DNA from 3 places in the Serratia sp. NA_112.1 genome. Region 1 is predicted to be linked to each of the others. Evidence: riboswitches for the same ligand, from Rfam matches in the RefSeq annotation. Region 1 holds a riboswitch; each other region holds the start of a gene.
The links. Region 1 has a riboswitch for thiamine pyrophosphate ahead of thiM (hydroxyethylthiazole kinase). Riboswitches for the same ligand answer to the same signal wherever they lie in the genome.

Region 1 (4,207 bases):
TGGTATTTGGCATATTTCTTCGGATGATCAATCGCTTCCGGCTTATTCGCCACCTCGACGCGTACTGCCCAGGCCTGCGACTTGTCTTCTTTAAACGCCACCATCATAAAGTTGTTGGCACAGTCGTGTGGCTTGCACAGATTACCCACTAAATAATTTTGGCCTTTCCAGCTCAGGCTTTGCGCCGGGGTTGAAGTCCCCACCCCTTTGCGTGCCCAGCCAGGCAAGCGGGCCTGCCCCTTCACCATGTTCTGCCAACTGGTTTGATAACCCGGCTGCTGGATCACGTCCGAGGTAGTGACGATCTGCTGGGCAAAGCCACCCACGCTGAAGCTGAGCAATGCGCCGAAGATGGCGCCGCGAAGTGCGTTTTTTCCTGTCATGGCCTTCTCCCTTGATAAAATTTGATAGCCCCCGGCCAATACCGGGCCTGGATCAGTCAGACCACAAGGGTAGCAAAAAGTTGACTCACCACCAGGCATGAAAATGATGTACCGGCCCGATGCCGTGCCCCACTTCCAGCGTATCGGCCTGCTGCAGGGCTTTTTGCAGATAATCCTTGGCGGCAGCGACCGTGCCGGCCCAATCGTCGTGACGTGGGCGCAAGGCTGCCAATGCGGCAGACAGCGTACATCCGGTACCGTGCGTATGGCGGGTCGCTACGCGCGGCGCAGTAAAGCGTTGCTCCTGCCCCGCGCTGAACAGCCAATCCGGGCTTTCACTCTCGCTGAGATGGCCGCCCTTCATCAATACCGCCTGGCAACCCATCGCCAACAGTGCTCGCCCCTGCTCACGCATCTGGCGTTCATTTTCCGCCGGGGCACATTCCAGCAGTGCCGCCGCTTCCGGCAGGTTCGGCGTGATGATCGACACCAACGGCAACAGCTCCCAGCGAATCGACTCCACGGCCTCCGGTGCCAGCAGGGGATCGCCGCTTTTCGCCAGCATCACCGTATCCAGCACCACAAACGACGGCTGATAGTGACGTAAACGCTCCGCCACCGCCTGCACAATATTGGCGTTGGCCAACATGCCAATCTTGGTACTGTCGATACGCAGATCGCTGAACACGGAATCAAGCTGGGCAGCGACAAAAGCCGGCTCGATGTTATACACCGACTGCACGCCGCGGGTATTTTGCGCCACCAGCGCTGTGATCACTGAGGCACCATAGGCCCCCAGCGCGGAAAAGGCTTTCAGGTCGGCCTGGATGCCGGCCCCCCCGCTCGGATCGGTGCCGGCGATGGTTAACGCATTAATCCGTTTCATTGCAGATCCTCCGGACGCAGTTGGTACAGAGCATCGAGGAATGCGGGGGTAAAACTGCCCGGCCCGGCGGCACAGCGCGTCGCCCGCTCACCGCAAAGTGACATCACCCGGCAGGCGGTCGCCACATTATCCAGGCGATCGCCCGGCAGGCTGCAAAATGCCGCCACCACGGCCGAAAGTGCGCAACCGGTACCCACCACTCGCGTCATCAGCACGTCGCCACCCGTAACCGCCCAGTCACGCTGGCCATCGGTGATGTAATCCACCCCGCCGGTCACCGCCACCACCGCCCCACTGAGACGAGCCAGCTCCCGCGCCGCCGGTAACGCTACCAGCGAATCGTCAGCGCTGTCGACACCGCGCCCACTCGCCTGCAGGCCACTGAGCGCCATGATTTCAGAAGCGTTGCCGCGGATTGCCGCAGGCTTTTCGCCAAGCAAACGTTGGGCAAAGGCGGTGCGATAGACCAGTCCACCGACGGCGACCGGATCCAGCGCCCAGGGGGTAGCTGCCGCATTGGCGGCTTCTACTGCTGCCAGCATGGATTCGGCCCGCGAGGCATTGAGGGTGCCGATATTGACCAGCAAGGCATCCGCCAGTTGGCTGAACTGTGCCGCTTCGGTCGGTTCCACCACCATCGCCGGGGAAGCGCCGAGCGCCAGCAACACGTTAGCCGTCAGCTCCTGCACCACTTCGTTGGTCAGGCAGTGAATCAAGGGGGGTTGGCGTTTAAATTGGGTTAAACAGGCCGCGGCGCGAGCGCCGGGTAAAACATCAGGTCGAGCGAGCATATTCCTCCCAACCGGCGTTCAAGAAGGCGGGTACCGGTTGGGGCACCGAGACTTCCCTACGCTGGCATAATCCAGATCAGGTAATACGGGTAAAATCTCAGCCCCTAGAGGCACCCCGAGTCAGACCGCCATTATTGGGCTTGCCGCCGGTGAGGTCAATCGCGCTATAGTGGCAAAAAACAAAAAGGAGCCGCCATGCGAATAAGAAAATACCAAGAGGCCGATCGCCCCTTCCTACGCACCCTGTATCTGGCATCGCGCAAGGCGGCGTTCCCCTGGTGTGATACCGAAGATTACCGACTGGAGGATTTCGATCGCTCGACTCTGGGTGAGGACATTTGGGTGGCAGAAGAAAACGGCAAGCGGCTGGGGTTCGTCTCGATTTATCGTCAGGATAACTTTATTCACAATCTGTATATCGACCCTCAGCTACCGCCTCTTGGCGTCGGCAGCGCCCTGCTGCAGGCGGCGGAGCAAACATTCACCGCCACCGGCTCGCTGAAATGCCTGGTGAAGAATGAGAAGGCACTGGCCTTTTACCACAAACACGGCTGGCGGACGATCGCTACCGGCAATGACGGCGCGGAAGACTATTACCTGATGCACTCGCCGACAAAGTAAGGGGGTGCCGTGCTATGGCGCCCCTTTTCATAAAGCCCAGGTCAGACGGCAGAAACCGTCGGGGTCAATTTGCCGCGTGCGCGGATATTTCTGACCAGCAGCCCCGACACGATAATCCCGGCGCAGGCAAACATGCCCATCAGGCCAAAGACAATCTTGTAGCCGGTTAGCCTTGGGAAGGCATCAAGAATGTGGCCGTACAGGCTGAAGCAAAACATCGCCGGGGCATAGCCGATAAAACTGCCTAAAATCTCCGCCCCTTCTCTCACCTTCAGCACATCGCAAATAGCCACTGGAGCCGTCAAGATTCGCTCCTTGGTCATATAGCCCCAGGAAGGAAAACGCCCCTGCTCAATGGCCGCCTGTTTGAAGCTGGTAGACGAATTGGGGTTGTAGTTAAAACGTGGCAATGCCGCAAACCAGCCCCGACGATCCTTACGGAATATCCTGGAATAGCAGCGCCTGACGCAGTGTCATGCGCTTAATGTTCAGCAATTCCCCCAGCTCTCGCTCCGAAGGAAGCTTGCCGCCGGGGCTATCGCGCCCTGACTCAGCCAGTCATTGAGCCTTTGCTTGGCCAGTTCAACGGTAGCGTTGTTTTCCATAGCTCACTTTATTGGTTTAAACCAGGCGGCCTAACAGTATCGCGGTGAATTATGACAAACAATGGGAGCACTGAATTTTATATATGACTCCTGTCCCAGAACCGAAAGGATGCCGCTAATGCGCCGCATCTGAGACTGGCATTGCACGCAACGTCAGCCCCCAGAACAACAAGGCTGTGAGGCTGACGCCCGCCCCCAGCCAACACACGCCGTACCAACCCGCCAGAGCAAACACGTGGGTACTGGCAAAGGCACCCAGCCCGCTGCCCACCGCGTAGAACAACATGTAGCAACCGACTAACCGGCTATGAGACTGCGGATGTGCGCTGAAAATCAGACTCTGATTCAACACGTGTATGGCCTGCCCGGCCAGATCGAGCAGCACAATGCCCATAATCAGCCATCCCAGCCCGTAACTCAGCAGGCCGAGCGGCAACCAGGCCAGCACCAAAAGCAACAGACAGATACCCGTTGCCAACTGCCCCAGGCCGCGATCGGCCAGATGTCCGGCACGTACTGCCGCCAGCGCCCCTACCGCGCCCACCAGACCAAAGGCACCAATCACCGAATGTGAAAAATTAAACGGCACCTGACTGAGCGGCAGAACCAGGGCACTCCAGAAAATGCTGAATGCCGCAAACATCAGCAGCGCCAGCATGCCGCGGATCTGCAGCGTACGATCGCGCCGCAGCAGCATCAGCATTGATCGCAACAGCGCCGGATAGCTGAGTGTTGAAGGCGCTGTGTGGGGGACGGGCAACAGACGCGCAAGCACCGGCAACAGGAGCAAGGTTACTGCCGCAGAGAAAAAGTAGACCGCTCGCCAGCCGCCGATATCCGCCAGTGCGCCGGAAAGCGTGCGCGCCAATAACAACCCGAGAACTACCCCACCTTGCGCAGCGCCCACTACCCGTCCCCGCT
Region 2 (4,207 bases), on a different contig from region 1:
AGCGACATAAAATCACCGGCCTCGGCGCGGGTAGCCTTGTACTCCGGCAAATAACGACCGGCCTGACGCATCATCCATACAGGGGTCACATCCACCGGCTGACGCAGTAGTGCGCGCAGGTAACGATCGTTCTTCAACTCATTCATTATGGGGCTCCCTTATTCATCTGCCGGTATTGTAGCGATTTATTGCTCACGGCATAAGGCTACGGTGTCCTCTATCAGGCGACGCGCTACCGTGCCGGGCGGCGGTAATAGCGGCAACCGATCGTAGCGGTACCAACCGGCGTTAAGCAGCTCTTTCGGATCGTGGCGGATCTCGCCGCGGTGGTAATCGGCCATAAAGGCCATCATCAACGAGTGCGGGAACGGCCAGGGCTGTGAGGTGACATAACGCAGGTTTTTGATTTCAATATTACTTTCCTCCATTACCTCACGTGCGGCCGCCTGCTCCAACGTTTCGCCAACCTCGACAAAGCCGGCCAGTACGGTATGAATACCGCCGCGATGGCGCACATGTTGCGCCAGCAGGATCTCATCGTCCCGTCGAATGGCAACGATCACGCAGGGGGCGATTTGCGGGTAGTAGCGCTCCCGGCAGTTGCCGCACAGGCAGGCACTTTCGGTGCGGCTGAGATGCATTTCATGGCCGCAGTAACCGCAATAGCGATGGGAACGGTAAAACTCGGCCAATTGTACGCCCCGTCCGGCAAGCTGGAACAGCCCGCGATCGAGTTCTAACAGTTGGCGTACCGATCCCATCTCCTGTGGCATTACATGGCGCACCAGCCAGACCGGCAACCCTTCCCATTCACCAATACTACGGGCCATTCTTCCCTGCAGGGAAAATGACGCGGCCAAACCGCACGGTAATTCACCGTTCGGTAACCAAAGTTTGCTTTCATGGCTGACGATCCACCAGCCATTTTCATTACCCGTTAATGCAAGTTCCATATCGTTGTTGCACAACCTCAGCTTCACTGGCACTCTACAAACCGGCCTTGTTACATTTTAATAACTTACTGTTACGTTTTATTACTTACGGAGTCAAACATGCTCAACCGTTTGGAAAGCCTGACTCAGCGCGTTGGTGGTAGTAATGAATTAGTAGATCAATGGCTTCAGGCACGCAAGCAGTTGCTGGTCGCCTATTGTGCCCTGGTGGGCATTAAACCTAACAAAGAAAAGCATACGCCGCTGAATGAAAAAGCGCTGGAGAACTTTTGCCATAATCTGGTGGATTACCTCTCCGCCGGCCATTTTCATATCTATGACAGAATAATCAAACAAGTGGAAGGCGCATCCAGTCCGAAAATGTCTCTGGCGGTCAACATCTATCCCAAGCTGTGGACCAATACCGAGCAGATTATGGCTTTCCACGATCGCTATACCGATGCGGATATCGATCAGGACTTGTGTCTGGAATTACATCAGGCGTTGTCCGACATCGGTGAAACGCTGGCGGCTCGTTTTACCCTTGAAGACAGGCTGATCCAACTGGCGGCTGAAACCTGGCAGCAGGCTGAACCGGACAAGACGCTGGATCCGGCCCGTTAAAATTTTGTAGTCTTTTTTATTATCCCTCCTATACTGGAGGGCATCTTGTCGGAGTGCCTAGCGCCTGATTTGTTCATCAAATTGGCCAGGCTGAGACCGTTAATTCGGGATCCGCGGAACCTGATCGGGTTAATACCCGCGAAGGGAACAAGAGTAATCTATCGCCACAGGCAGGTGACCCCGATTTGGGATACTCCCGCCTTGCTGGCCAGCATCATTACTCCCTCCGAGCTCCAGACAAGCAATTTTCCCAACTCATCACACTGGTAGGAATTTGCTATGTCTAGCGTTAAAAAACCCCGCGCTCGTAAAGAGCAACGCGAAGAAGCCCAGCAGTTTATCAACACCCTGCAAGGCGTTTCCTTCCCCAACTCACGCCGTATCTATCTGCAGGGTTCACGAAGTGACCTGCAGGTGCCAATGCGTGAAATTCAGCTCAGCCCGACGCTGATCGGTGGCGATAAGGACAACCCAAAGTACGAGCCAAACGAAGCCATTCCGGTGTACGACACTGCCGGCCCTTACGGTGACCCTCAATCCGAACTCAATGTGCATACCGGCCTGGCCAAGCTACGCGCCGGCTGGATCAAAGAACGTGGCGATACCGAGGTCCTCAAGGGTGTCAGTTCAGGTTTCACCCAGCAGCGCCTGGCCGATGAAGGTCTGGATCACCTGCGCTTTGAACATCTGCCGTTGCCACGCAAGGCACAACCGGGTAAATGCGTAACCCAGTTACACTACGCGCGTGCCGGCACCGTCACTCCGGAAATGGAATTTATCGCCATCCGCGAAAATATGGGCCGCGAACGCATCCGTGGCGAGGTATTACGCCACCAGCATCCTGGCCAAAGCTGGGGGGCCAACCTGCCGGAGAACATCACGCCGGAATTCGTCCGCCAGGAAGTCGCCGCCGGGCGCGCCATCATCCCCGCTAATATCAACCACCCGGAATCCGAACCGATGATTATCGGCCGCAACTTCCTGGTGAAGGTTAATGCCAACATCGGCAACTCGGCGGTGACTTCTTCGATCGAGGAAGAAGTCGAGAAACTGGTGTGGTCCACCCGCTGGGGCGCAGATACCGTGATGGATCTTTCCACCGGTCGCTATATCCACGAAACCCGCGAATGGATCCTGCGCAACAGCCCAGTGCCGATTGGCACGGTGCCTATTTATCAGGCGCTGGAAAAGGTCAACGGCGTGGCGGAAAACCTCACCTGGGAAATGTTCCGCGATACGCTGCTGGAGCAGGCGGAGCAAGGGGTTGACTACTTCACCATTCACGCCGGTGTGCTGCTGCGTTACGTGCCGATGACCGCCAAACGCCTGACTGGCATCGTCTCCCGCGGCGGTTCGATCATGGCCAAATGGTGCCTGTCGCATCATCAGGAAAACTTCCTGTACCAGCACTTCCGCGAAATTTGTGAAATCTGCGCCGCCTATGACGTATCGCTGTCGCTGGGTGACGGCCTGCGCCCCGGCTCGATTCAGGACGCCAACGACGAAGCGCAGTTCGCCGAGCTGCACACGCTGGGCGAACTGACAAAAATAGCCTGGGAGTATGACGTGCAGGTGATGATCGAGGGCCCTGGCCACGTGCCGATGCAGATGATCCGCCGCAACATGACCGAAGAGTTGGAACACTGCCACGAAGCGCCGTTCTACACCTTGGGCCCGCTGACTACCGATATCGCACCTGGTTATGACCACTTCACCTCCGGCATAGGGGCCGCGATGATCGGCTGGTTCGGCTGCGCCATGCTGTGTTACGTCACGCCGAAGGAACACCTTGGGTTGCCGAACAAAGAGGACGTCAAACAGGGGCTGATCACCTACAAAATTGCCGCCCACGCCGCCGATCTGGCCAAGGGACACCCTGGCGCACAGATCCGCGATAACGCCATGTCCAAGGCTCGCTTCGAATTCCGCTGGGAAGACCAGTTCAACCTGGCGCTCGATCCCGCCACCGCTCGCGCTTATCACGACGAAACCCTGCCGCAAGAGTCCGGCAAAATCGCCCACTTCTGCTCTATGTGCGGGCCAAAATTCTGCTCGATGAAAATCTCTCAGGAAGTTCGCGACTATGCCGCCGTGCAGGAAGCGGCCAAACCGATAGAAGTGCAGCTAACCGGCATGGAAAAGATGTCAGCCGAGTTCCGCTCACGCGGCAGCGAGCTGTACCACAGCGCCGGCAACCTGCAAGAGGTACTGAGCAATGACTGATATCACCACTCCCTTCCCCGCCACCCCTCACAAGTTGGGGTTATACCCGGTGGTCGACAGCGTTGAATGGATTGCCCGTTTGCTGGAGGCGGGCGTGACCACGATCCAGCTGCGCATCAAGGATCTGCCGGATGAACAGGTCGAGGACGACATTGCCGCCGCCATTGCTCTCGGCAAGCGCTACCACGCCCGGCTGTTTATTAATGACTACTGGCGATTGGCGATTAAACACGGTGCCTATGGCGTACATCTCGGCCAGGAGGATTTGGACACTACCGATCTGGCCGCCATTCACCGTGCCGGGCTGCGTTTAGGGGTTTCTACTCATGACGATAGCGAACTGGCCCGCGCCATTGCGGTGAAACCTTCCTATATCGCGCTGGGGCATATTTTTCCGACGCAAACCAAAGATATGCCTTCTGCCCCAC
Region 3 (4,207 bases), on a different contig from region 1:
CGCTTTGGCGGCGCCGCTGGAATAAGGCACAATCGACTCCGCTGCGGCACGGGCACCGCGCAGGTCTTTTTCCGGTTGGTCATGCAGCGCCTGGCTATTGGTGTAGGCATGGGTGGTATTCATCAAACCGTATTCAATACCGAATGCCTGATGCAATACCTGGGCGGCAGGGGCCAGGCCGTTAGTGGTACAGCTGCCGTTGCTGACCACAAAATGTTTGGCCGGATCGTATTGCTGATGGTTAACACCCAGCACCAGCGTAATATCATCGTCCTTGCCCGGTGCCGAGATAATGACTCGCTTTGCACCGCCTTGGGTGATGTGCACTTCGGCCTTGGCTTTGTCGGTGAAGAAGCCCGTCGCCTCAATCACCACCTCAACCCCCACGCTGCTCCATGGGATAGCAGCCGGATCTCTTTCGGAGAAAACATGAATCGGCCGACCATCGAGCAGCAACTGGTTCTCACCGGCTTCGACGCTGGCTGCCAGAGTGCCTGAAAGCGAATCGTATTTCAGCAGGTGCGCCAGGGTTTTGCTGTCGGTCAAATCATTGATTGCCACCACCTGAAAATCACTGCGCCCTAACGCCGCACGCAACACGTTCCTGCCGATCCTGCCGAATCCATTAATGCCCACTTTGACCATGATCTACTCCTTCATTATTGGCTCTGTCACCAATTTAAACCGGGAGAGAAATGACGAAAAGGACGTTAATAGATCAATTTAGGCCAATGTGCGGGAATGAAAACGCTCGCGGTACTCGGTAGGTGAGAGCTGCAAATGCCGCTCAAAAACGCGCCGCAGATTGAGGCCATTACCAAACCCACAGTTGATGGCGATTTGCTCAATACCTTCCGCACTCTGCTCCAGGCGTTGCCGGGCCAGATATAAACGCCCTTCTTCGACAAATTTGGCAGGAGAGAGCCCGGTCTCACGCGTGAACACCCGGGTAAAATTTCGCGGACTCATGGCGACCCGTTCCGCCAATTTCTCTACGGAAAGATCTTCCGCCAGGTTTTCCAGGATCCACGACTGGAGATCGCGGATTGGGCCAGGGGTTTTAGCCTGATTTAAAGGGTAACGGCTGAACTGCGCCTGGCCGCCGGGCCGACGAAGGAACATCACCAGATCTTGCGCCACTTCGCGCGCCTGAACAAAACCATAGTCGTCTTCCACCAGCGCCAGAGTGAGATCGAAGCCGGAACTGACCCCGCCGGAAGTCCAGACAGAGCCATCCTGCACGTACAACGGCCCATTTTCGACCTGCACTTTTGGGAAACGCGTCTGCAAGGTTTCCAGCAAGCGCCAATGGGTGGTCGCCCGGCGTCCATCCAGTAAACCGGCTTCGGCCAGCAGCAACGCCCCACCGCACACCGACGCAATACGTCGCGCCTGGGGTGCGGCACGCCGCAGCCAGTCGACAACGTAGGCACTTTCTTCTTCGGTCGCGCCTTTTCCGGTCACTATGATGGTGTCGCGTTCCTGCTCAGGGTCGAGATCCGAGAGACGATGGTCGGCCAGCAGATTCAAACCGGACGAACCATGGACTACCCGGTGAGATTGCGTGGTGGCCAGCGACATCCGGTAGAGCGGAGCATCGTTGGGCCTCAAGCGATTGGCTTGCATCAGAATGTCGGCGATGCCTGCCGACTCAAATAACATGCCCCCTTCGGGGACGATAATCAGAAAGTTATGCATGTCCTTAAAATACAAAATGAGCAAAATAAGTCAATCCCGCCTCCATAGAGGCTGGCAGGCTTTGGGTTAGCAACCTATCAGCGCCAGTCCAGCGCCGGTGCAATATGCTTGAGGATCGACTCAATCACATGGGCGTTATAGTCCACACCCAACTGGTTTGGCACGGTCAATAGCAAGGTGTCCGCTTCGGCAATGGCTTCGTCCTGCGCCAGCTGTTTGATCAACAGTTCCGGCTCGGCGGCATAACTGCGGCCGAATATCGCCCGGGTCTGATCGCCGATGTAGCCCACCTGATCGCCCTCCTGCCCGCTGTTGCCAAAATAGTTGCGATCCCGCTGATCCATCAGCGCAAAGATGCTGCGGCTGACCGACACCCGCGGCTCTCGTTTATGCCCTGCCAGCTTCCAGGCCTCGCGGTAAGCGCGGATCTGTTTGGCCTGCTGCACATGGAACGGCTCGCCGGTTTCGTCGTTTTTCAGCGTCGAACTTTGCAGGTTCATCCCCAGTTTCGCGGCCCAAACTGCCGTGGCGTCTGAGCTGGCCCCCCACCAGATGCGATCCCGCAGGCCGGCGGAGAAAGGTTCAACGCGCAGTAGGCCGGGAGGATTAGGGAACATCGGTTGCGGGCTGGGTTCGGCAAAGCCTTCGCCACGCAGCGCGTCCAGCAGCACTTCGGTATGTCGACGGGCCATATCGGCTTCGGTCTCGCCGTCGGCAGGCGTGTAGCCAAAGTATCGCCAGCCATCAATCACCTGCTCGGGAGAACCGCGACTGATGCCAAGCTGCAAACGTCCACCTGAAATCAGGTCGGCGGCTCCGGCATCTTCAACCATATACAGCGGGTTTTCATAGCGCATGTCGATCACACCGGTACCAATCTCAATACGCTGGGTTTTGGCACCGATGGCAGCCAACAGCGGGAATGGCGAGCCAAGCTGGCGGGCAAAGTGATGCACGCGGAAATAGGCTCCATCCGCCCCCAGTTCTTCTGCCGCGACGGCAAGATCGATCGATTGCAGCAACGCATCGCTGGCCGAGCGGGTGCCCGACTGTGACGAAGGCGTCCAGTGGCCAAAAGAGAGAAATCCAATTTTCTTCATGGGTAGTGTCCTTAGGTTCAATTATGACCGGATTACAGTGACAAATATGCCCCCTGTCAGGCCAGAAAAATTGTCTTCGACCGCACTAAACGAACCGTTTTTGGCAGAGAAATCCCTCCGGACTTCCCCCCGCCCAAGCATTGTAATCAAAAAGTAAATATCGTATAACAGGCTCCTCCGAGGGGTGTCCTGTAATGGGCTGAGATGGCGCAAGCCGAACCCTTTGAACCTGATCTGGGTCATGCCAGCGAAGGGACGGGTCGGCAATCACGCTATCAGTCATTGCCTGTTCATACCTCAGCGCGCCCGGATCTCCACTTACTTTTGGAGGTCCCATGTTTACTCCCCAATTCAACGACGGTCTTTACGGACAACTGCGCCTGCACGCCGGTAGCCACTGGCAGGACTATGTCGCTCACCCCTTTATTCAGCAACTGGCCGCCGGTACGCTGCCCGAACCTGCTTTCCGCCGCTATCTGACCCAGGACTATCTGTTCCTGATCCACTTTGCCCGCGCCTACGCCCTGCTGGTCAGCAAACTGCGCACCCTGCCGGAGATGCGCACGGCCACCGCTTCGCTCAATGCAATCGTGGCCGAGCTGCCTTTGCATCTGGCCTATTGCGCCGACTGGGGCCTCAGCGAGCCGCAGATTGCCGCCGAGCCAGAAGCCGCGGAAACCCTCAATTACACCCGCTATGTGCTCGATATCGGCCATTCCGGGGATGCGCTCGACCTGCTGGCGGCGCTGTTGCCCTGCGTCGCTGGCTATGCCGAGATTGGCCTGCGACTGCTGAACGATCCTGCCACGATGATGGCAGGCAACCCCTACGCTTCGTGGATCCGCAACTATGGCGATCCGGGCTACCTGGCCGGGGTGCAGGCCGCACTCGATCTGCTGGAAAACGTCGGCCGCCAGCGCGGTGCAGAAAGCCGCCTGGGTGAACTGTCAGCGATTTTCACCACCGCCACACGGCTGGAATCCGCCTTCTGGCAAATGGGGCTGAATGCCCAATGAGTATAGTCAACGCACAGCACCATGGCGTGCGGCCGGGTATTCAGGTGCGGGATTTAACCCTGCGCTTTGGCCAACAGGTGATTTTCGACCGACTTAGTTTCGATATCGCAGGCGGCAACTTTGTTGCCCTGCTCGGTGCCAGCGGTGCGGGCAAAACCAGCCTGTTGAAGATTATTGCCGGGCTGGTAAAACCCACCTCCGGCTCGGTTGCCGGCAGCGATGGCCTGCCGATTGCCGGGCGCATCGCTTATATGGGGCAAAAGGATTTTCTCTACCCGTGGCTGACCATTGACCAAAACATCAGTCTCGGCGCGCGGCTGCGCGGTGAAAAGGTCGACCGGTCCTGGGCCGAGCACCTGCGGGAACGCGTGGGGCTGAGTGGTTATGGCAATG

Region 2: linked by a shared signal. The riboswitch ahead of thiC (phosphomethylpyrimidine synthase ThiC) and the one ahead of thiM (hydroxyethylthiazole kinase) in region 1 are both predicted to bind thiamine pyrophosphate.
Region 3: linked by a shared signal. The riboswitch ahead of ACUTQ5_RS05480 (TenA family protein) and the one ahead of thiM (hydroxyethylthiazole kinase) in region 1 are both predicted to bind thiamine pyrophosphate.

What each region holds. Positions count from the first base shown of each region.
Region 1 is NZ_JBQZFO010000006.1:255,463-259,669, forward strand. Features, by position in the region: gene ACUTQ5_RS14760 (inhibitor of vertebrate lysozyme family protein) at 1-383, opposite strand, end outside; gene thiD (bifunctional hydroxymethylpyrimidine kinase/phosphomethylpyrimidine kinase) at 469-1,269, opposite strand; gene thiM (hydroxyethylthiazole kinase) at 1,266-2,060, opposite strand; TPP riboswitch at 2,097-2,188, opposite strand; gene ACUTQ5_RS14775 (GNAT family N-acetyltransferase) at 2,256-2,681, shown strand; partial or broken gene ACUTQ5_RS14780 (GntR family transcriptional regulator) at 2,995-3,286, opposite strand; gene ACUTQ5_RS14785 (MFS transporter) at 3,402-4,207, opposite strand, start outside.
Region 2 is NZ_JBQZFO010000021.1:16,117-20,323, reverse strand. Features, by position in the region: gene hemE (uroporphyrinogen decarboxylase) at 1-146, opposite strand, end outside; gene nudC (NAD(+) diphosphatase) at 186-953, opposite strand; gene rsd (sigma D regulator) at 1,053-1,556, shown strand; TPP riboswitch at 1,596-1,720, shown strand; gene thiC (phosphomethylpyrimidine synthase ThiC) at 1,836-3,779, shown strand; gene thiE (thiamine phosphate synthase) at 3,772-4,207, shown strand, end outside.
Region 3 is NZ_JBQZFO010000002.1:238,251-242,457, reverse strand. Features, by position in the region: gene gap (type I glyceraldehyde-3-phosphate dehydrogenase) at 1-645, opposite strand, end outside; gene ACUTQ5_RS05490 (GlxA family transcriptional regulator) at 724-1,698, opposite strand; gene ACUTQ5_RS05485 (LLM class flavin-dependent oxidoreductase) at 1,776-2,798, opposite strand; TPP riboswitch at 2,969-3,071, shown strand; gene ACUTQ5_RS05480 (TenA family protein) at 3,134-3,814, shown strand; gene ACUTQ5_RS05475 (ABC transporter ATP-binding protein) at 3,811-4,207, shown strand, end outside.